3 regions of the Kitasatospora sp. NPDC127067 genome follow, and region 2 is predicted to be linked to each of the others. Evidence: predicted binding sites of a transcription regulator. Region 2 holds the regulator's gene; each other region holds the start of a gene.
The links. Region 2 encodes HrcA, which represses chaperone genes, less so after heat shock. Its sites were predicted from a motif close to TTNGCACTCNGNNNNNCNGAGTGCNAA; they were not measured.

Region 1 (6,452 bases), on a different contig from region 2:
GCCTCCAGATTGGCCTCGGCCCGGGCCTCGCGCGGCGTGCCGTGGGCCGGCGCCGGGAGCGCGACGGCACCGTCGGACTGCGGGTAGCGGAAGGCCAGCGCGATCTCGCACTCGCCGCCGCGCAGCATCGCCAGCGACTCCGGCGGCTCCGCCTCGACCAGCGACACGCGCACCCCCGGATGGCCGTCCCGCAGGCGGGCGACCGCGGGCGGCACCAGGGTGGAACTCGCGGTCGGGAAGGAGACCAGCCGCACCCGCCCGGCCCGCAGCCCGGCGATCGCGGCCACCTCCTCCTCGGCGGCCGAGAGCCCGGCGAGGATTCCGGTGGCATGCTTGAGCAGGACCCGGCCGGCCTCGCTGAGCTGCATCCCGCGGCCCGAGCGGACCACCAGCGGGGTGTCCACCGACTTCTCCAGCGCCTTCATCTGCTGGCTGATGGCGGGCTGCGTACACCCCAGCTCGCGGGCGGCGGCGGAGAAGGAGCCGGTGCGGGCGACGGCACGCAGGACGCGCAGATGGCGGGCCTCGATCATGCCTCAGTTATAAGGCAATCTTTGCATTCTGCAAAATTCTACTGATAGTTGAACGGTGAAGGTGAACGCCGGAGGCCCGGCCCGCCACCCCTCGCGGGGCGCGGACCGGGCCTCCGGTCAGGCGTCGGAGCCTCAGTGCGAGTGGCCGTGGCCGTGGCCGTGACCGTTGTCGGCCTCCTCCTCCTTCTTCTCCACCACGAGGGTCTCGGTGGTGAGAAGCAGGGAGGCGATCGAGGCGGCGTTCTCCAGGGCGGAGCGGGTGACCTTGACCGGGTCGATGACGCCGGCCTTCACCAGGTCGCCGTACTCACCGGTGGCGGCGTTGTAGCCCTGGCCGGCCTCCAGCTCGGAGACCTTGGAGGTGATGACGTAGCCCTCCAGGCCGGCGTTCTGGGCGATCCAGCGCAGCGGCTCGTGCAGCGCCTTGCGGACGACCGCGACACCGGTCGCCTCGTCGCCCGACAGGCCCAGGCCACCGTCCAGCACCTTGGCGGCGTGGACCAGGGAGGCGCCACCGCCGGCGACGATGCCCTCCTCGACCGCGGCACGGGTCGCCGAGATGGCGTCCTCCAGGCGGTGCTTGCGCTCCTTCAGCTCCACCTCGGTGGCGGCGCCGACCTTGATGACGCAGACGCCGCCGGCCAGCTTGGCCAGGCGCTCCTGCAGCTTCTCGCGGTCCCAGTCGGAGTCGGTCGCGGCGATCTCGCCCTTGATCTGGGCGACGCGGCCGGCCACGGCCTCGGAGTCACCGGCGCCGTCGACGACGGTGGTCTCGTCCTTGGTGATGGTCACGCGGCGGGCGGTGCCCAGCACGTCCAGGCCGACCTGGTCGAGCTTGAGGCCGACCTCCTCGGAGATGACCGTGCCGCCGGTCAGGACGGCCAGGTCGCCGAGGATCGCCTTGCGGCGGTCGCCGAAGCCCGGGGCCTTGACGGCGACGGCGTTGAAGGTGCCGCGGATCTTGTTGACCACCAGGGTCGACAGCGCCTCGCCGTCGACGTCCTCGGCGATGATCAGCAGCGGCTTGGAGGCACCGCCCTGGAGGATCTTCTCCAGCAGCGGCAGCAGCTCCTGGATGGAGGAGATCTTGCCCTGGTTGATCAGGATGTACGGGTCCTCCAGGACCGCCTCCTGCCGCTCCGCGTCGGTGACGAAGTACGGCGACAGGTAGCCCTTGTCGAACTGCATGCCCTCGGTGAAGTCCAGCTCCACGCCGAAGGTGTTCGACTCCTCGACGGTGATGACACCGTCCTTGCCGACCTTGTCGATCGCCTCGGCGATCAGCTCGCCGACCTGGGTGTCCTGGGCGGAGAGCGACGCGACGGCGGCGACGTCGTCCTTGCCCTCGATCTCGCGGGCGATCGAGAGCAGGTGCTCGGAGACGGCGGCGACGGCCTTGTCGATGCCCTTCTTCAGGGCGGCCGGGCCGGCACCGGCGGCGACGTTGCGCAGACCCTCGTTGACCAGGGCCTGGGCCAGCACGGTGGCGGTGGTGGTGCCGTCACCCGCGACGTCGTTGGTCTTGGTGGCGACCTCCTTGACGAGCTGCGCGCCAAGGTTCTCGTACGGGTCGTCCAGCTCGACCTCGCGGGCGATGGTGACACCGTCGTTGGTGATGGTCGGGGCGCCGAACTTCTTGTCGATGACGACGTTGCGGCCCTTGGGGCCGATGGTCACCTTGACGGTGTCGGCCAGCTTGTTGACACCGCGCTCCAGCGAGCGGCGGGCGTCCTCGTCGAACTGCAGGATCTTCGCCATGTTCCCTATTCCCTCGGGGCTGCGGCCGGCCCACCGGCCGCCGAACTACGTGAACCAACAACCACGCCCCGGGCCCCTGTCACTTGGGACACGGATCCGGGGCGGGTCGGAACGTCTTACTTCTCGATGATCGCGAGGACGTCGCGGGCGGAGAGCACCAGGTACTCCTCGCCCTGGTACTTCACCTCGGTGCCGCCGTACTTCGAGTACAGGACGATGTCACCCACGGCGACGTCGAGCGGCAGACGCTGGCCGTCCTCGAAGCGGCCCGGGCCGACAGCCAGGACGACGCCCTCCTGGGGCTTCTCCTTGGCGGTGTCCGGGATAACCAGGCCGGAGGCCGTGGTGGTCTCGGCGTCGAGCGGCTGGACCACAATGCGGTCCTCGAGCGGCTTGATGGCAACCTTGCTGCTGGTGGTCACGTCCGAGCTCCCCTTCGGAGATTACGGGGTTTTCTAACGGGTAGGGCGATCCTGCGGGCCTGCCGTCGCGGGGGTCAGACACACGTCGTCGCGTTAGCACTCTCCCGGTGGAGAGTGCCAAGGACGACCATAGGGCCGTGTTAGCACTCAGTCAACCAGAGTGCCAACGACGCGCCCTGGGGCCCCCGGTTCCGCGGACGAGCAGCCGCACTCGTGTGCGCCCCGGCCCGGCCCCTGCGGACTCCTGCCGTGACCTCGATCCCGGTGCGTCCGGCCCCTGTACCCGGGCCCGTCGCACCCGTCGGCCGGCCCGCCGACGGACCCGCCGCCCCGCCCACCGGAAGTCGAGCGGGCGTCCGGATTCCCGTACCCATGTACGGACGGCGCTCCCTCGGGCAGACTCCTGCCATGACGGACACCCCGGTACGCGTCGGCCCCTCCGGCGCGAAGGACGCCCCGCCCGCGCCGCCGCTCGTCCCGGGGGCGCTCCGGTGAGCCGAGCGGCCGCCCCGTCCGCGCCGCCGCGGATCCACTGGGCGGCGGACCTGGTGCTCGCCGCGGTGGTGCTCGCGGTGACCGCCGTCGCGGTGTTCCTCGGATCGCTCGTGCTCAACGTGCTGAAGCTGCTCGCCCTGTACGGCCCCGGGACGGTGGCCCTGGACGTCTTCGGCGTCGTGGTCCTGCTCGTGCTGCTGACCCTGACCTTCCGGGGCACCCGGCGGCTCGGCTACCGGATCACGCCGTACGCCGCGGTGGCCGCGGCACCGCTGGGCGTGCTCGTGGGCTGGCTCGCCTCCGGCATCCCCGTCATCGGCCGGTGACCGCCGCACCGCTGCGGTGACCGACCGGCCGAGCGGCGAGAATGGCCCCCGTGGACACCGAGAACCTCCAGCCGCTGCTGACGCCCGAGGGCCAGGCCCTGCTCGCCGAACTGCGCGAGTTCACCCCCGAGGAGGAGCTGGCGCTGGCGACCCGCCTGCGCCGGGAGCATCCGGCGGAGCTGGTGTCGGCGGCCTTCGGGCAGGCACGGCTGCGGCAGCGGGCGCGGGCGAAGTTCGGGGCGGACGCCGACCTGATGTACTTCACGCCCAACGGGGTCGAGCAGTCCACCCGGCGCAGCGTGGCCGAGTGGCGGGCGCAGCGGTTCGCCGCGCTGGGCGTCCGACGGCTGGCGGACCTGTGCTGCGGCATCGGCGGTGACGTGCTGGCGCTGGCCCGGGCGGGCATCGAGGTGCTGGCCGTCGACAAGGACCCGGCGGCCTGCGCCGCCACCGCGGCCAACGCCGCCGCCCTGGGCCTGTCCGAGCTGGTCGAGGTGCGCTGCGCGGACGTCGCCGAGGTGGACGTCACCGGCTACGACGCGGTGTTCACCGACCCGGCCCGGCGCACCTCGCGCGGCCGGGTGTTCGACCCGGAGGCGTACGCCCCGCCGCTCTCCTGGGCGATCGAGGCCGGCCGGCGGACCCCGATCGGCGCACTGAAGGTCGCGCCGGGCATCCCGCACGAGGCCGTGCCGCGGGACGCCGAGGCCGAGTGGGTCTCCGACCACGGCGACGTCAAGGAGGCGGTGCTCTGGTTCGGCACCAGGGCCGCGAGCCCGCACCGCGCCACCCTGCTGCCGCAGGGCGCCAGCCTGACCGGCGGCGACCTGCCCGACCCGCCGGCCGGCCCGGTCGGGCGGTACCTGTACGAGCCGGACGGCGCGGTGATCCGGGCCCACCTGGTGGCCGAGGTGGCCGGGCAGGTGGGCGGCCGGCTGATCGACCCGAAGATCGCCTACCTGACCTCGGACGAGCTGGTCGCCACCCCGTACGCGCACGCCTTCGAGCTCACCGACGTGCTGCCGTTCCACATCAAGAAGCTGAAGGCGCTGCTGCGCGAGCGGGCGGTCGGCACGGTGGTGATCAAGAAGCGCGGGATGGCGATCACCCCGGAGGAGCTGCGCCGCCAGCTCAAGCCCTCCGGGCCGAACAGCGTCACGGTGATCCTCAGCCGCACCGACAACGGGCCGCTGATGATGCTGGGACAGCCGGTCGCGGCGTCCTAGGGGGTCGTCCCGCGGCGTCGGTCACGCGGGTGGCTGGATGTAGTCCTCCAGCCGCGCCACCGAGAAGCCCTGCTCCTGTATCCGGGCCAGCAGGTCGCCGAACATCTGGGTCATCGTGGCGCCCTTGAGCTCCTTGGGGCCGCGGAAGTGCGCCAGGATTATGTCGCCGGCCTTCAGCTGCTTGTCCCCCGCCTGGTACTGCATGTCGTGGATCTGCATCGACTCGCGCCAGAGCACCATCGCGCGCGGGCCGCACTGCTGGACGGAGGTGTTGAGCGTCGGGGTGTTGGCGCCGTCGCCGAACGGCGGGCGGAACAGCAGCGGGGCGGCGCCGTACTGCTGGGTGAGCGCGGACTGCGCGTCGCAGATCTCGGACTTCTGCTTCTCCGCCGGGATCCTGCTCATCACCGGGTGGTCCACGGTGTGGTTCTGGACGTGGTTGCCCAGGGCCTGGAGCGGCTTGAAGTAGCCGTAGTCGTTCTTGACGATGTCCCGGGTCAGGAACATCGATATCGGCACCTTGAGGTCGGTGAGCATCTCGACGAACTTCGGGTCCTTCTCGGCCCCGTCGTCGATGGTGATGAAGACGACCTTGTCGCTCGTCTTCACGTCGCTGAACACCGGGACGGGGCCGGTCCGTTCGAGCTTTATCGGCTTGTCGGCGGGCGGCGCCGGGGCGGGGGCGAGCGGGGTGAGGTTCCACTTGGCCCAGGCCGCCGCGCCCGCTCCCGCCGGGGCGCCGGCCGCGGCGGCGGTGGTCGCGGCCGCGGTCGGCGCGGCGCCGGAGGGCCGGGGCGCGGCCGGCGTGGTCGCGGCGGCGGGGGCGGCGCTGCCGCCGCCCCCGTTGTCGCCGCACCCGGTGGCGAGGGCCACCAGGGCCACCGCCCCCGCCGCGTACGTCCTGGTCCTGCTCCGCCCGTTCCTGATCACCGCTGCGCGCTCCCGGTTCCCGTCCAGCATTCTCTCAGCCATGCACGGTAACGGCCGGTCCTGCGGTTCCCGGTACGGGGCTACTCCACGTGCTCGCTGGTGAAGGACCAGCGGTGCACCGGGCGGCCGAGCAGCTCGGCCGGCGGGTCGGCGACGGGCACCGGCTCGCCGTTCCACCAGGTGATCAGCAGCACCCGCCCGCCCGGGGCGGTGAGCAGTTCGAGGCGCTCCAGCCCGGCCGAGCCGCGGAGCCGGGGCAGCGCCGACTCCCGTGCCCAGGCGGCGAGTTCGGGCCCGCGCCCGTCGGCGGCCCGGGCCTCCCACATCGCGGCGACGGTCATGCCGCGCCACCGCCGAGGGCCTCGTAGGCCTGGCCGTGGACGTCGGTGTGGGGCACGTGGACCTCGGTCACCGGCAGCGAGGAGTCGGCGGACAGGTCGAAGGCGGACGGCGTGCGGTCGCGCCACACCATCTCGGCGCCGAGCGCCGCGACCATCGCGCCGTTGTCGGTGCACAGGCCCGGCCGGGGCACCCGCAGCCGGATGCCGGCCCGGTCGCAGCGCTGCTGGGCCATCTCGCGCAGCCGCGAGTTGGCCGCCACGCCGCCGCCGATCATCAGGTGGTCGACGCCACTGTCCTTGCACGCCTTGACGGCCTTGCGGGTGAGCACGTCGGTGACCGCCTCCTGGAAGGACGCCGCCACGTCGGCGATCGGCACCTCCTCGCCGGCCCGGCGCCTGGCCTCCACCCAGCGGGCGACGG
Region 2 (6,452 bases):
CGGCTCGGCGCCGTCCAGGTCGTCCAGCAGCCAGAGGTCGCCGGCCCGGTGGAGGACCACCCGGGTGCCGTCGGTGGTGGCGCCGCGGGCGTAGAAGCCGTCCGGGTCGGCGGTGTGGCGGCGCAGGTCGGTGCCGTCCGGGCCGCTGGACCACAGCTCGCCGACGCCCTCGTGGTCGGACAGGAAGGCGATCCGGCCGTCCCGCCCGCCCGGCCCGGCCACCCACAGCGGGGAGTCCAACTGCCCGTCCAGCTCCGCGTGGACGCGGACGAACTCGTCCCGGCCCAGCCACAGCTTGCCGGCCCGCCCGCCCCGGTACCGCTTCCACCAGGCCGGGTCGCGACCGTTGACGCTGCTCAGCAGCACCCGGTCCCCGCCCGGCTCGAAGGCGAGCCCGCCGACCGGCCCGTACGGCAGCCGCTGCGGCTCGCCGCCGTCCAGCGGCACGGCGTGCGCCCAGGTGCGGCGGAAACTGGCCTCGCCCGCGGCGGTGGCGGCGATCGGGCGGCCGTCGGCGGTCCAGCCGAGCACCCGGGTCTGGTGGCTGCCCCAGTGGGTGAGCCGACGCGACGGGCCGCCGTCCACCGGCACCACGTGCACCTCGGGCGCGCCGTCCCGGGTGGAGGTGAAGGCGAGGTGCCGCCCGTCCGGGGAGAACCTCGGGTGGTGGACCGGCAGGTGGTCCGCCGTCAGCCGCCAGGCCCGGCCGCCGTCCAGCGGGGCGAGCCAGAGGTCGTCCTCGGCGACGAAGGCGACCAGGTCGCCGTGCAGGTGGGGATGGCGCAGGTAGGCGCCCGCCGAGCTGTTCGAGGAGGTGCTCAGGGAGTCCGTCACCCGGCCAGCCTAAGCAGGTGCGCGTACGATCCGCGCCGTTTTTCCCAGACTTCCGGCGCCGCCCGCGGAGGGCTGTTAGGCCCTCCCGGGAACCGCCCCGCAGGCCGCCCCGGCCGCCTGCACGGCCGCCATCACGGCAGCTGTCACGGCCGCCGTCACGACCAGCGGCCGGTGCGCCCGAGCAGCAGCGCGCCGGCGGCCACCCCGGCGGTCGAGGTGCGCAGCACCGAGGAGCCCAGCCGGTACGGCTTGGCGCCCGCCTCGGCGAAGGCGGCCAGCTCCTCCGGGGAGACCCCGCCCTCGGGGCCGACCACCAGCACGATGTCCCCGCCCTCCGGCAGCCCGGCGTGCGCCAGCGGCTCGGCGCCCTCCTCGTGCAGCACGGCGGCGAACGCGGCCCGCGCCAGCACCGGCGCCAGCTGCCGGGTGGTCATCGGCTCGCGGACCTCGGGGAAGCGCAGCCGGCGGGACTGCTTGCCCGCCTCCCGGGCGGTGGCCCGCCACTTGGCGAGCGCCTTGGCGCCGCGCTCGCCCTTCCACTGGGTGATGCAGCGCGAGGCGGACCACGGGACCACCACGTCCACGCCGACCTCGGTCATCGTCTCCACGGCCAGCTCGCCGCGGTCGCCCTTGGGCAGCGCCTGGACGACCACGATCCGCGGCGCGGGCTCCGGCTCCCGGCGCACGGCGGCGACCGTCACGTCGATCGCGTCCTTGCCGAGCACCTCGGCGACCGTGCCGTCCACCCCGAGTCCCAGCCCGTCGGCCAGGGTGACCGCCTCGCCCGGCTCCAGCCGCTTCACCGCGGCCGCGTGCCGCCCCTCCGGGCCGTCCAGGCGCACCACGGCCCCGGGCACGGCGGCGGCGATCCGCTCGGTCTCGACGACGAAGACGGGCGCGGTCATGACGGGGGAACCTCCAGGAGTGGGACGGGAACACGGAAGGGGTGCCGGGATCCCCCGGCACCCCTCCGCGGACGACTACCGGCCGTTGAAGGCGTCCTTCAGGCGGGAGAACAGGCCCTGCTGGCCCGGCGCGAACTGGCCGGACGGCTGCTCCTCGCCGCGCAGCACCGCGAGGCGGCGCAGCAGCTCCTCCTGCTCGGCGTCGAGCTTGGTGGGCGTCTTCACCTCGACGTGCACTATCAGGTCGCCCCGGCCGCCGCCGCGCAGGTGGGTGATGCCCCGGCCGTGCAGCGGGATCGACTGGCCGGACTGGGTGCCGGGCCGGATGTCGACCTCCTCCAGGCCGTCCAGGGTCTGCAGCGGCACCCGGGTGCCGAGCGAGGCCGCCGTCATCGGGATGGTGACGGTGCAGTGCAGGTCGTCCCCGCGCCGCTGGAAGATGGCGTGGGTGGTCTCGGCGATCTCGACGTACAGGTCGCCGGCCGGGCCGCCGCCGGGGCCGACCTCGCCCTCGCCGGCCAGCTGGATCCGGGTGCCGTTGTCGACCCCGGCCGGGATCTTGACGGTCAGGGTGCGGCGGGCGCGCACGCGGCCGTCGCCGGCGCACTCCGGGCACGGGGTCGGCACGACGGTGCCGAAGCCCTGGCACTGCGGGCAGGGGCGGGAGGTCATGACCTGGCCCAGGAAGGACCGGGTGACCTGGGAGACCTCGCCCTTGCCCCGGCACATGTCACAGGTCTGCGCCGAGGTGCCGGGGGCCGCGCCCTCGCCGCTGCAGGTGGTGCAGGTGACGGCGGTGTCGACCTGGAGTTCCTTGGTGGTGCCGAACGCGGCCTCCTCCAGGGTGATCTCCAGCCGGATCATGGCGTCCTGGCCGCGGCGGGTGCGCGAGCGCGGGCCGCGCTGGCCGGCCGCGGCGCCGAAGAAGGCGTCCATGATGTCGGAGAAGCCGAAGCCCGCCGCGCCGGCACCGAAGCCGCCGGCACCGCCGCCGCCCGGGGACAGCGGGTCCCCGCCGAGGTCGTAGACCTGACGCTTCTGCGGGTCGGAGAGCACCTCGTAGGCGGCGTTGATCTCCTTGAACCGCTCCTGCGTCTTCGGGTCCGGGTTGACGTCCGGGTGCAGTTCGCGTGCCAGGCGCCGGAACGCCTTCTTGATCTCGTCCTGCCCCGCATCCCGTCGGACGCCGAGTACCGCGTAGTAGTCCGTGGCCACCAAATGCTCCGCTTGTTCCGCCTGTAGTAGTGCTGCGACTGGACGCCACCGTTAAAAATTTTAACGGTGGCTCTTGCTAGGACTCTGCCAGGATCTGGCCCACGTACCGTGCCACCGCTCGCACCGCCCCCATTGTGCCGGGGTAGTCCATCCGGGTCGGACCGATCACACCCAGTTTCGCCACGCTCTCGTCGCCCGAACCGTAGCCGACCGAAACGATCGAGGTGGAATTCAGCCCTTCATAGGCGTTCTCCCGCCCGATCCGGACCGTCATCGCGGCGTCCGCGGTCTCACCCAGGAGGCGGAGCAGGATGACCTGCTCCTCCAGGGCCTCCAGCACCGGCTGGATGGTGAGCGGGAAGTCGTGCCCGAAGCGGGTCAGGTTGGCCGTGCCGGCCAGCATGATCCGCTCCTCGTTCTGCTCGGCGAGCGTCTCGAACAGGGTCGCCAGGACCGTGCTGACCGTCGGCCGGTCGGCCTGCTCGAACAGCGCCGGCAGCTCCTCCAGCAGCCCCGGGACCTCCGGGAGGCGCCGGCCGGCGGCTCTCGCGTTGATCCGGGCCCGCAGGTCCGCCAGCACCGTCTCGCCGACCGAGCCCGGGCAGTCGACCATCCGCTGCTCGACCCGGCCGGTGTTGGTGATCAGTACCAGCATCACCTTGGCCGGGGCCAGCGCCACCAGCTCGATGTGCCGGACGGTGGAGCGCGTCAGCGAGGGGTACTGCACCACCGCGACCTGCCGGGTCAGCTGGGCGAGCAGCCGCACGGTGCGGGCGACCACGTCGTCCAGGTCGACCGCGCCGTCCAGGAAGTGCCGGATGGCCCGGCGCTCGGGGGCGCTCATCGGCTTGATCTCGGCGAGCTTGTCGACGAAGAGGCGGTACCCCTTGTCGGTCGGGATGCGGCCGGCACTGGTGTGCGGCTGGTGGATGTAGCCCTCCTCCTCCAGCGCCGCCATGTCGTTGCGGACGGTCGCCGGCGAGACCCCGAGGTTGTGCCGTTCCACCAGGGCCTTGGAGCCGACCGGCTCCTCGGTGCCCACGTAGTCCTGCACGATCGCGCGGAGTACGGCGAGCTTGCGTTCGTCCAGCTGGCGGACCTCACCGGCCATGGGGCACGCACCTCCGTCTTCGCACGTTGTCCGACTGTGTCCCTCGCTGCTGCGGGCCGCTCCGAGAGGCCCCCGGTCTTGGCACTCTGAACGTACGAGTGCCAGAACCGTACCTGCCAGTGTAAGGCCCGGGTCCTACGGCAGGAACGGCCCGAGGGGCGTGATCCTCCCCGCAGTTCCGGACACGGCCCGCGGGGCCCCGGCGGTTCGATCCTCCCGGCACCGGGGTGGTGCCGGGAGGCCGTCCGGGTGGCAGCATCGAAAGCGACGGCGAACGGAGGAGCAAGCGATGTCGAGCTCGGGCCAGCACACCCGTTTCGCGCCCGACCGCGGCCTGACCGGCCGCATGGTCGCGACGATGTTCGTGATCGGGTTGCTGTACGTCGGTTTCACCGGCCTGCTGATCGCGCTGCTGCGCGGCGCCTGGCCACTGATCGTCCTGATCTCCGGCGGGCTGTTCGTGGCCCAGTTCTGGTTCAGCGACAAGATCACCGAACGGGCGATGGGCGCCCGCCAGGTGTCCCCGGAACAGTTCCCCCAACTCCACGGCACCGTCGACCGGCTCTGCGCCCTGGCCGACATGCCCAAACCTCGGGTGGCGGTCGCCGACAACGACATGCCGAACGCCTTCGCCACCGGCCGCAACCCGCAGAACGCGGTGATCTGCGTGACCACCGGACTGCTGCGCCGGCTCGAACCGGAGGAGCTGGAGGGAGTCCTCGCGCACGAGCTGTCGCACGTCGCCCACCGGGACGTCGCGGTGATGACGATCGCCGGGTTCCTCGGCGTCCTCGCCGGGGCGATGACCCGGATCGCCGTGTACGGCGGGTTCATGGGCGGCGGGCGCAACAACAACGACCAGAACGCCGCCATCCTGGCGCTGATCATCCCGCTGGTGTCGATCGTCGTCTACGCGATCAGCTTCCTGCTCACCCGGCTGCTCTCCCGCTACCGAGAACTGGCCGCCGACCGGGCCGCCGCCCAGCTCACCGGCCGGCCCAGCGCCCTGGCCTCGGCGCTCACCAAGGTGACCGGGCAGATCGCGGCCATCCCCAGCAAGGACCTGCGCCAGGCGCAGCCGTACAACGCCTTCTACTTCGCCCCCGCGCTGAGCGCCCGGGAGGCCGCCTCGCAGCTGTTCTCCACCCACCCCAGCCTGGAGAAGCGGCTGGAGCAGCTGGCGAGGATCTCCGAGCAGCTCGGCCACTGAACCCGCCGAGCCCCTGACGCGAAAGGACCGCCGTGGGAATCCTGGACACCCTGTTCGGCCGCACCAAGCCCGTCAAGCCCGACCTCGACCAGCTGTTCGGCGTGCCGTCCGCCGCGCTCACCCTGGAGGCCGGGGCCGGGTTCACCCCCACCGGGCTCGGCTCGGTCTGCTTCGCGGCCGTCGAGGGCGCGGCCTTCGTCCAGGTCGAGCAGCAGGTCCGGGCCCTGCTGGACGCCGACACCGAGCGCGGCGGCGTCCCGGTGGAGGCCTCCAAGGACGACTACGGCTACTCCTGGCTGCTCGCCCGGCACCGGCCCGAGGAACTGCCGGAGCTGGTCAACGACCTGCACGCGGTCAACAGCGAGCTGGAGGCGAACGGCTTCGGGCCGCAGCTGCTCTGCTCGCTGGTCGGCTTCCGCGATCCGCAGGGGCGGTCGCTGGCCCTGGTCTACCTCTACAAGCGCGGCACGTTCTACCCCTTCGCCCCGATGCCCGGCGGCGGGGAGAAGCGCAACAGCCCGCTGGAACTGCAGGTCAACGCGATGCTGGGGAACGACCTGCGGCTGGAGAAGGACCTGAGCCGCTGGTTCCCGGTCTGGGGCGCGCCGGGCCTCTGACACACCGTCCGCCGTCCCTATGATCACCCGTATGCGCAGCCGCCAGTACGGACCCGACCTGACCCCGCCGTGGAAGAACCAGCAGCCCGCCCCGGAGGTACCCGCCGAGCGGGACCTGGTGGTCGAGGAGGCGGCGACCGGCTTCTGCGGGGCGGTGGTGCGCTGCGAGAAGACCGCCGAGGGGTTCACCGTCACCCTGGAGGACCGGTTCGGCAAGCACCGGGTGTTCCCGCTGGTGCCGCGCGGCTTCCTGCTGGAGGGCCGGGCGGTCACCCTGGTCCGCCCGGCCGGCCCGGCTCCCGCCCGGACGCCGGGCCGCACCGCCTCCGGCTCCGTCGCCGTCCCGAACGCCCGCGCCCGGGTCGCCCGCGAGTCCCGGATCTACGTCGAGGGCCGGCACGACGCCGAGCTGGTCGAGCGGGTCTGGGGCGACGACCTGCGGATCGAGGGCGTCGTCGTCGAGTACCTGCGCGGCATCGACGACCTGCCCGCGATCGTCGCCGACTTCGCCCCCGGCCCCGGCCGCCGCCTCGGCGTCCTGGTCGACCACCTGCTGCCGG
Region 3 (6,452 bases), on a different contig from region 2:
TCTATCTCGGGATCGGCGTGGCGCTGGGACAGAACGGGATCGGCGTCACGTTCAACAACGCCGAGCTCACCCAGGTGCTCGGCTACGCGGCACTCGTGGTGATCCTCGCCGAGGGCGGCCTCAAGACCAGCTGGCGGGAGATCAAGCCGGTCATGCCGGCCGCGACCGTGCTCGCCACCGTCGGCGTCGGCATCAGCGTCTTCGCCACCGCCGCCGGCGCGCACTGGCTGGTCGGCCTGGACTGGCGCACCTCACTGCTGCTGGGCGCCATCGTCTCCTCGACCGACGCGGCCGCCGTCTTCTCCGTCCTGCGGATGGTCCCGCTGCCGCACCGGCTCACCGGCCTGCTGGAGGCCGAGTCCGGCTTCAACGACGCGCCCGTGGTCATCCTGGTCGTCGCCTTCGCCACCACCGGGGAACTGGACACCTGGTACGTCCTGATCGGCACGATCGCCGCCGAACTGGCGATCGGCGCCGCAGTGGGCCTCGCCGTCGGAAAGATAGGCTCCTACGGGCTCAAGCACGTCGCACTGCCCTCCTCGGGCCTCTACCCGATCGCCGTGATGGCGCTCACCGTGCTCGCGTACGCCGGCGGCGCGCTGCTGCACGGCTCCGGCTTCCTCGCCGTCTACATCAGCGCGGTGATACTCGGGAACTCCAAGCTGCCGCACGGCCCCGCCGTCCGGGGCTTCGCCGACGGACTGGCGTGGATCGGGCAGATCGGCATGTTCGTGCTGCTCGGGCTGCTCGTCACGCCCGAGACCATGGGCGACGCGGTGGTGCCCGCGCTGGTGATCGGCGGAGTGCTGGTGTTCCTGGCACGGCCGCTGTCGGTGATGGTCTCGCTCACCCCGTTCAAGGTGCCGGCCCGCGAACAGGCACTGCTGAGCTGGGCCGGACTGCGCGGGGCGGTGCCCATCGTGCTGGCCACCATCCCGGTGGTGTCCGGCGCGCACCGGGCCGAGGACGTCTTCAACATCGTCTTCATCCTCGTCGTCGTCTTCACCCTCCTCCAGGGGCCGACCCTGCCGTGGGTGGCCAAGCGGCTGCGGATCGACGAGGGCGACATGGGCCAGGACCTGGGCATCGAGTCCGCCCCGCTGGAGAAGCTGCACGGGCACCTGCTGTCGGTCGCGCTCTCCCCCACCTCGAAGATGTCGGGCGTGGAGATCAGCGAGCTGCGGCTGCCCAAGGGGGCCGCGGTCACCCTGGTCGTGCGGGAGGGGAACTCCTTCGTGCCGGACAAGGCGACGGTGCTGCGCGGCGGGGACGAGCTGCTGGTGGTCACCACGGACGAGGTCGGCGAGGCGGCGGAGCGGCGGCTGCGGGCCGTGGACAAGGGCGGCAAGCTCGCGGGGTGGCTGAACGGGCGGTGAGCGCGGGGGCCGGCTCGGCTCGGCCCCTTCACTGCTCGAAACCGGCTGCTCCGGCTCGCCACGGCCGCTCCGGCCGCTCCGGCCCTCCCTGCCCTCCTCGGCCCTCCCGGGCCCCTCCGGCCCGTCACGGCTGGGGCGGGCCGGAGGGGCCGGGGTCGGCAGAGGGTATCTACGCGCGTAACTGATACGATGGTTCGATCATCCGTATAACCATCGCTAGACCACCCCCAATTTCTGCCTGACGCAGAGTTGGCGCGACCGCTCGGCGGCCGCGGTCCGGCTCCCGGCCACCACGCCGGACCGGCCCGGTATCTACCCCGGTCGACGCGCGAGAGGACGACTCTCGGCGCCGTCGGGGCCACACCATGCCCTGCCGCGCTACCAGGCAGCAGGAAGGACCGACCGTGACGGCGCGCCGAACGGTCGACACCGCCGCGGACCACGCGGCCACCCCCGCAGCTCCGGCCCCCGCCCGCGTCGGGTACGGCGAGCTGCTGCGCACGCCCGGGGCCTGGACGTTCCTGTCCCCCGCCCTGGTCGCGCGGCTGCCGTACGCGATGCTCAGCATGGGCATCCTGCTGCTCGTCACCCGGACCCACGGCTCGTACGGCACCGCCGGTACGGTCACCGCGGTCGCCGCCGTCGCCCAGGCCCTGGTCGGGCCGCAGACCGGGCGGCTCGCGGACCGCTACGGCCAGGCCGCGGTGCTCGTCCCGACCGTCCTGGTGCACGCGGCCGCGGTCGGCGCGCTGATCGCGCTCGCGCTCGGTCACGCGCCCGCCTGGAGCCTCTTCCTGGCCGCCGTCCCGGCCGGTGCGAGCGTTCCGCAGGTCGGCGCGATGGTCCGGGCCCGCTGGGTGGCCACGTTCACGGCGGACGGCGCCTCCGACGCCTCCGCGGCCCGGGTGAGCACCGCCTTCGCCTTCGAGTCCGTGACGGACGAGTTCACCTTCGTGATCGGCCCGATCCTGGCCTCCGGCATCGCCGCCCTCGCCAACCCGGCCACCGCCCTGGTCGCCGAGGCCGCGCTGACCCTCGTCGGCGGCCTGGCCTTCGCCGCCCAGCGGCGCACCGCCCCGGCCCGGATCGTGCCGCAGCCCGGCACCAAGCGCGCCTCGGCGCTCGCCTCCCCCGGCGTCCGCCTGCTGGCCGGGACCTTCCTCGGGGTCGGCGCGGTGTTCGGCGGCATGCAGGTGTCGGTGAACGCCTTCGCCGACTCGGTCGGACAGCACGACGCCGGCGGCACCGTGTACGGGATCTTCGCCGGCGGCTCGATGCTGGCCGGCGTGCTGTACGGCGTGATCGCCTGGCGGCGGCCGGTGCAGCAGCGGATGCTGATCAGCTACACGCTGCTGGTACTGGGCTGCTCGGTGCTGTGGGCGATGCCCAACCTGGTCGCGCTGACCGTCGCCGGGCTGGTCTGCGGGCTGGCCATCGCGCCGACCCTGATCAGCGGCTACACCCTGGTCGAGACGCTGGTCGCGGACGGGGCCAAGACGGAGGCCTTCACCTGGCTGACCGGCGCCATCGGGCTGGGGCTGGCCGTCGGCTCGATGGCGGCGGGCCGGCTGATCGACGGGCACGGGCCCTCGACCGGGTTCCTGGTGCCGGTGGCCGGGGCCGGACTGGGGCTGATCGTGCTGCTCTCGCTGCGGCACCTGCTGGTGGCACCGGGACCCGGGACGGCCGTCGCGGGCACCGCTCCGGCCCGGGGTTCGGGCGACGTCCCGGCGGAGCACGGCGGTGCCGGGCGGCTGGTGGGCGCGGCCAAGGGCTGAGCGGGAGGCGGTCCGGCGGCCGGGCCCGGCCCATCTCACACCGGAGTCGCTGGACTGATCCCGCGGAATGCCGCATCATTGACCATCGTTAGCACTCATCAGGCGAGAGTGCCAGGAGGAAGACAAGTGCCCACGTACCAGTACCAGTGCACCGAGTGCGGCAACGGCCTGGAGGCGGTGCAGAAGTTCACCGACGAGGCGCTGACCACGTGCCCCGACTGCCAGGGACGACTCCGCAAGGTCTTCTCGGCCGTGGGCGTCGTGTTCAAGGGCTCCGGCTTCTACCGGACCGACAGCCGCTCGTCCTCCAGCAGCACGGTGGGCGCCGGGTCGTCGTCGACCCCCTCGACGTCGTCCGCCACGTCCACGTCCTCCTCGGCTTCGTCCTCGTCGTCGAGCTCCGGCTCCTCGTCGTCGTCCAGCCCGGCTCCCGCCGCGAGCTGACCTCGGCGCCGGGCCATCGGCCCGGGACGGCCCGCAGACCTCGGAGAGGCCCGTCGGCCCCGCTTCCACGCGGGGACGGCGGGCCTTTCCGCGTCCGCCGACTCCGGCCGTCGGCCTCCCCTCTTTCCCGCTTTCCCCTCTTTCCCCTCTTTCCCCTCTTTCCCCTCTTTCCCCTCTTTCCCCTCTTTCCCCTCTTTCCCCTCTTTCCCCTCTTTCCCCGCTGCGGCCCCATGGGCTTTCCGTCACCCCGGACGGGCCGGAGCAACTCGTGCGGGTGAACGAAGTTGTCCACAGGGCCCAGTTGTCCACAGGCCTGGGGAAAAGGCTGTCCGAGTTCGCCGGAAACGCTCATCGTGTGGGCATCCGGTCCGCGAGGGGCCGGGCCGCCGACACTCCGGAGGTGCGTCGATGACGACCGCGAACTTCTCCCTGCCCCTGCCGCTCCCGCTGCCCGCGCCCGCCGTGCCGCCCCGGCAGGAGCTGCCGGGCTTCCCGCCGATCCGGCGCGGGTGCGGCGGGTGGCACCGCTGGCGCAGTGCGGTGCGACGGCGGGCCGGGGTGCCCGTCCTGGTGCTGCTCGCGGTGGCGGCGGCGCTGGCGCTGGGGCCCGCGCGGGCCGGTCTGCCGCCGCCCCAGGGGGGCGCGCTGGGCCGGACGGGTTGTCAATCCGGGGCTGCGGAAGATCACCCGTAACCGCGGGGCGACTTCGTCGTTCGAGGCGGCATGAAGGGCTTCAAGGAATTCCTGCTGCGTGGAAATGTCATCGACCTCGCCGTGGCCGTGGTCATCGGCGCGGCTTTCACCAACATCGTCAACACCTTCGTCAAGGGCGTGATCAATCCACTCGTCGGCGTCTTCGGGACGAAGGACCTCGCGTCCTACAGTTCCTGCCTCAAGGGGCCCTGCGAGGTGAGCCCGACCGGCGAGGTCACGTCCGGAATCCTCATCCTGTGGGGTTCGGTGCTCAGCGCCGCGATCCAGTTCCTGATCACCGCGGCGGTCGTCTACTTCGTTCTGATCGTGCCCATGAACAGGCTGGCGGCCCACCGCAAGACCCTCGCCGAGAAGGCGGCGGACCTCGAAGCCAAGGAGGTCACCCTGCTGACCGAGATCCGCGACGCGCTGGTCGCGCCGCTGCGCTGACCGACGGGTGCCGGTCGGCGCCCGGTCCCCGTTCCTCAGCCCCCGTGGTGCGGCGGGCGCTGGCTCAGGTACCAGTCCAGCCCCCGTCCACCACCCTCCCCCGCCCCGGGGCGGGCACCCCAGCCCGCATCGGTGTCGTCGCTGGACTGCTGGTCCAACGGGTCCCGGAAGACCAGCCGGGCCTTGGCGGCCGCAGCCTCCCGGGGCTCCTGCGCCCGGGCCTGCTCCTGGCCCTCTTCCTGCCCCTGCTCGCTCACGCCGTCCACTCCGTCCACTCGTCCCTCCCCTCCAGCCTAAGAGCCCCGCGGCACGCCTCGGGCCCCGGTGCGGAACGCTCCGCGCCAGGGCCCGGATGAGGGCTCGGCCAGTGGGCCCGGCCGGTCCGTCGGACGGACCGCGGGAGGCCTGCCGAGCGAGACTGCCCGGGTGGCCTGTCAGGCGGCTTCGAAGCCCGCGTGGTCGGCGATCTTCTTCAGCTCGGCCAGCGCGTGCTTCTCGATCTGGCGGATCCGCTCGCGGGTGAGGCCGTGCTGCTTGCCCACCTCGGTGAGGGTGCGCTCGCGGCCGTCCTCCATCCCGTAGCGGGAACGGATGATCGAGGCGGTGCGGTCGTCCAACCGCCCGATCAGGTCGTCCAGTTCCTCGCGGCGGAGCATGACCATCACGGCGTCCTCGGGGGACGTGGCCCCGGTGTCCTCGACGAGGTCACCGAACTGGGTCTCGCCCTCGTCGTCGACCGACATGTTGAGGCTGACCGGGTCGCGCGCCCAGTCCAGCACGTCCTTGATCCGGGCCTCGGTGGTGTCCAGCTCGGCCGCGATCTCGGCCGGCTCCGGCTCACGGCCCAGCTCCTTGGACTTCTCCCGCTGCACCCGCCGGATCCGCCCGAGCTCCTCCACCAGGTGCACGGGCAGCCGGATGGTGCGGGACTGGTCGGCGATGGACCGGGTGATCGCCTGCCGGATCCACCACGTCGCGTACGTGGAGAACTTGAAGCCCTTGGCGTAGTCGAACTTCTCGACGGCGCGCACCAGGCCCGCGTTGCCCTCCTGGATGAGGTCCAGCAGCGGCAGGCCGCTGCGCGGGTAGCGACGGGCGACGGCGACCACGAGCCGGAGGTTGGACCGGATGAAGACGTCCTTGGCGCGCTCGGCGTCGGCGGCTATCGTCTCCAGCTCCTCGCGCGTGACGCCGTCGGGGAGTCCGCCCTCGTCCATCAGGTGCTGGGCGTACACGCCGGCCTCGATCCGCAGCGAGAGCTCGACCTCCTCGGCGGCATCGAGCAGGGGTGTCCTGGCGATCTCGTCGAGGTACATGCCGACCAGGTCGCGGTCGGCCTCAAGGTTGGTCGGGCGGGCCGCGCGACTCCGGTCGGCCCTGTCGCGAACGACGGCACGGGTGGCCATGCTTGCTCCCTTTGCTGGTATTGCCGAGGTCTGCCTGCCTGCCTCGTGAGGGCAAGAAGTGCGGGCCCCTGGAGGCACACACGTAACGATCCAACGAACAGAATCCGGACAACATTCCCAAGTCACTCAGATTCTTCCCGGCGATGCAGTATCCTGCCGGTTTTCACCCCGGCCTCGAACGCCGAGTGACCGGTCGGGCGCGTCCCGTGCCATCGGCCGGCCGCTCCGGGAGCGATGTCTTGACTCGACCGACACGCTGCCGCCGCCCACCCGTTGAACCCGCGAACGGCCGCCGGCGTTCCCCG

Region 1: a site for HrcA is predicted at 2,854-2,880, ahead of groES (co-chaperone GroES). Genes of this name have one in related genera too.
Region 3: a site for HrcA is predicted at 3,243-3,269, ahead of ACFWJ4_RS04930 (FmdB family zinc ribbon protein). Genes of this name have one in related genera too.

Annotation. Positions count from the first base shown of each region.
Region 1 is NZ_JBHXEM010000004.1:14,486-20,937, forward strand. It holds gene ACFWJ4_RS02640 (LysR family transcriptional regulator) at 1-533, opposite strand, end outside; gene groL (chaperonin GroEL) at 666-2,291, opposite strand; gene groES (co-chaperone GroES) at 2,408-2,713, opposite strand; gene ACFWJ4_RS02655 (hypothetical protein) at 3,205-3,534, shown strand; gene ACFWJ4_RS02660 (class I SAM-dependent methyltransferase) at 3,576-4,760, shown strand; gene ACFWJ4_RS02665 (polysaccharide deacetylase family protein) at 4,782-5,732, opposite strand; gene ACFWJ4_RS02670 (hypothetical protein) at 5,771-6,031, opposite strand; gene tsaD (tRNA (adenosine(37)-N6)-threonylcarbamoyltransferase complex transferase subunit TsaD) at 6,028-6,452, opposite strand, start outside.
Region 2 is NZ_JBHXEM010000021.1:16,280-22,731, reverse strand. It holds gene ACFWJ4_RS11895 (PDZ domain-containing protein) at 1-834, opposite strand, end outside; gene ACFWJ4_RS11890 (16S rRNA (uracil(1498)-N(3))-methyltransferase) at 990-1,739, opposite strand; gene dnaJ (molecular chaperone DnaJ) at 1,815-2,954, opposite strand; gene hrcA (heat-inducible transcriptional repressor HrcA) at 3,031-4,065, opposite strand; gene htpX (zinc metalloprotease HtpX) at 4,355-5,275, shown strand; gene ACFWJ4_RS11870 (hypothetical protein) at 5,308-5,892, shown strand; gene ACFWJ4_RS11865 (DUF3097 domain-containing protein) at 5,924-6,452, shown strand, end outside.
Region 3 is NZ_JBHXEM010000007.1:35,707-42,158, reverse strand. It holds gene ACFWJ4_RS04940 (potassium/proton antiporter) at 1-1,376, shown strand, start outside; gene ACFWJ4_RS04935 (MFS transporter) at 1,781-3,154, shown strand; gene ACFWJ4_RS04930 (FmdB family zinc ribbon protein) at 3,281-3,598, shown strand; gene ACFWJ4_RS04925 (hypothetical protein) at 4,007-4,291, shown strand; gene mscL (large conductance mechanosensitive channel protein MscL) at 4,322-4,741, shown strand; gene ACFWJ4_RS04915 (hypothetical protein) at 4,777-4,998, opposite strand; gene ACFWJ4_RS04910 (RNA polymerase sigma factor RpoD/SigA) at 5,176-6,147, opposite strand.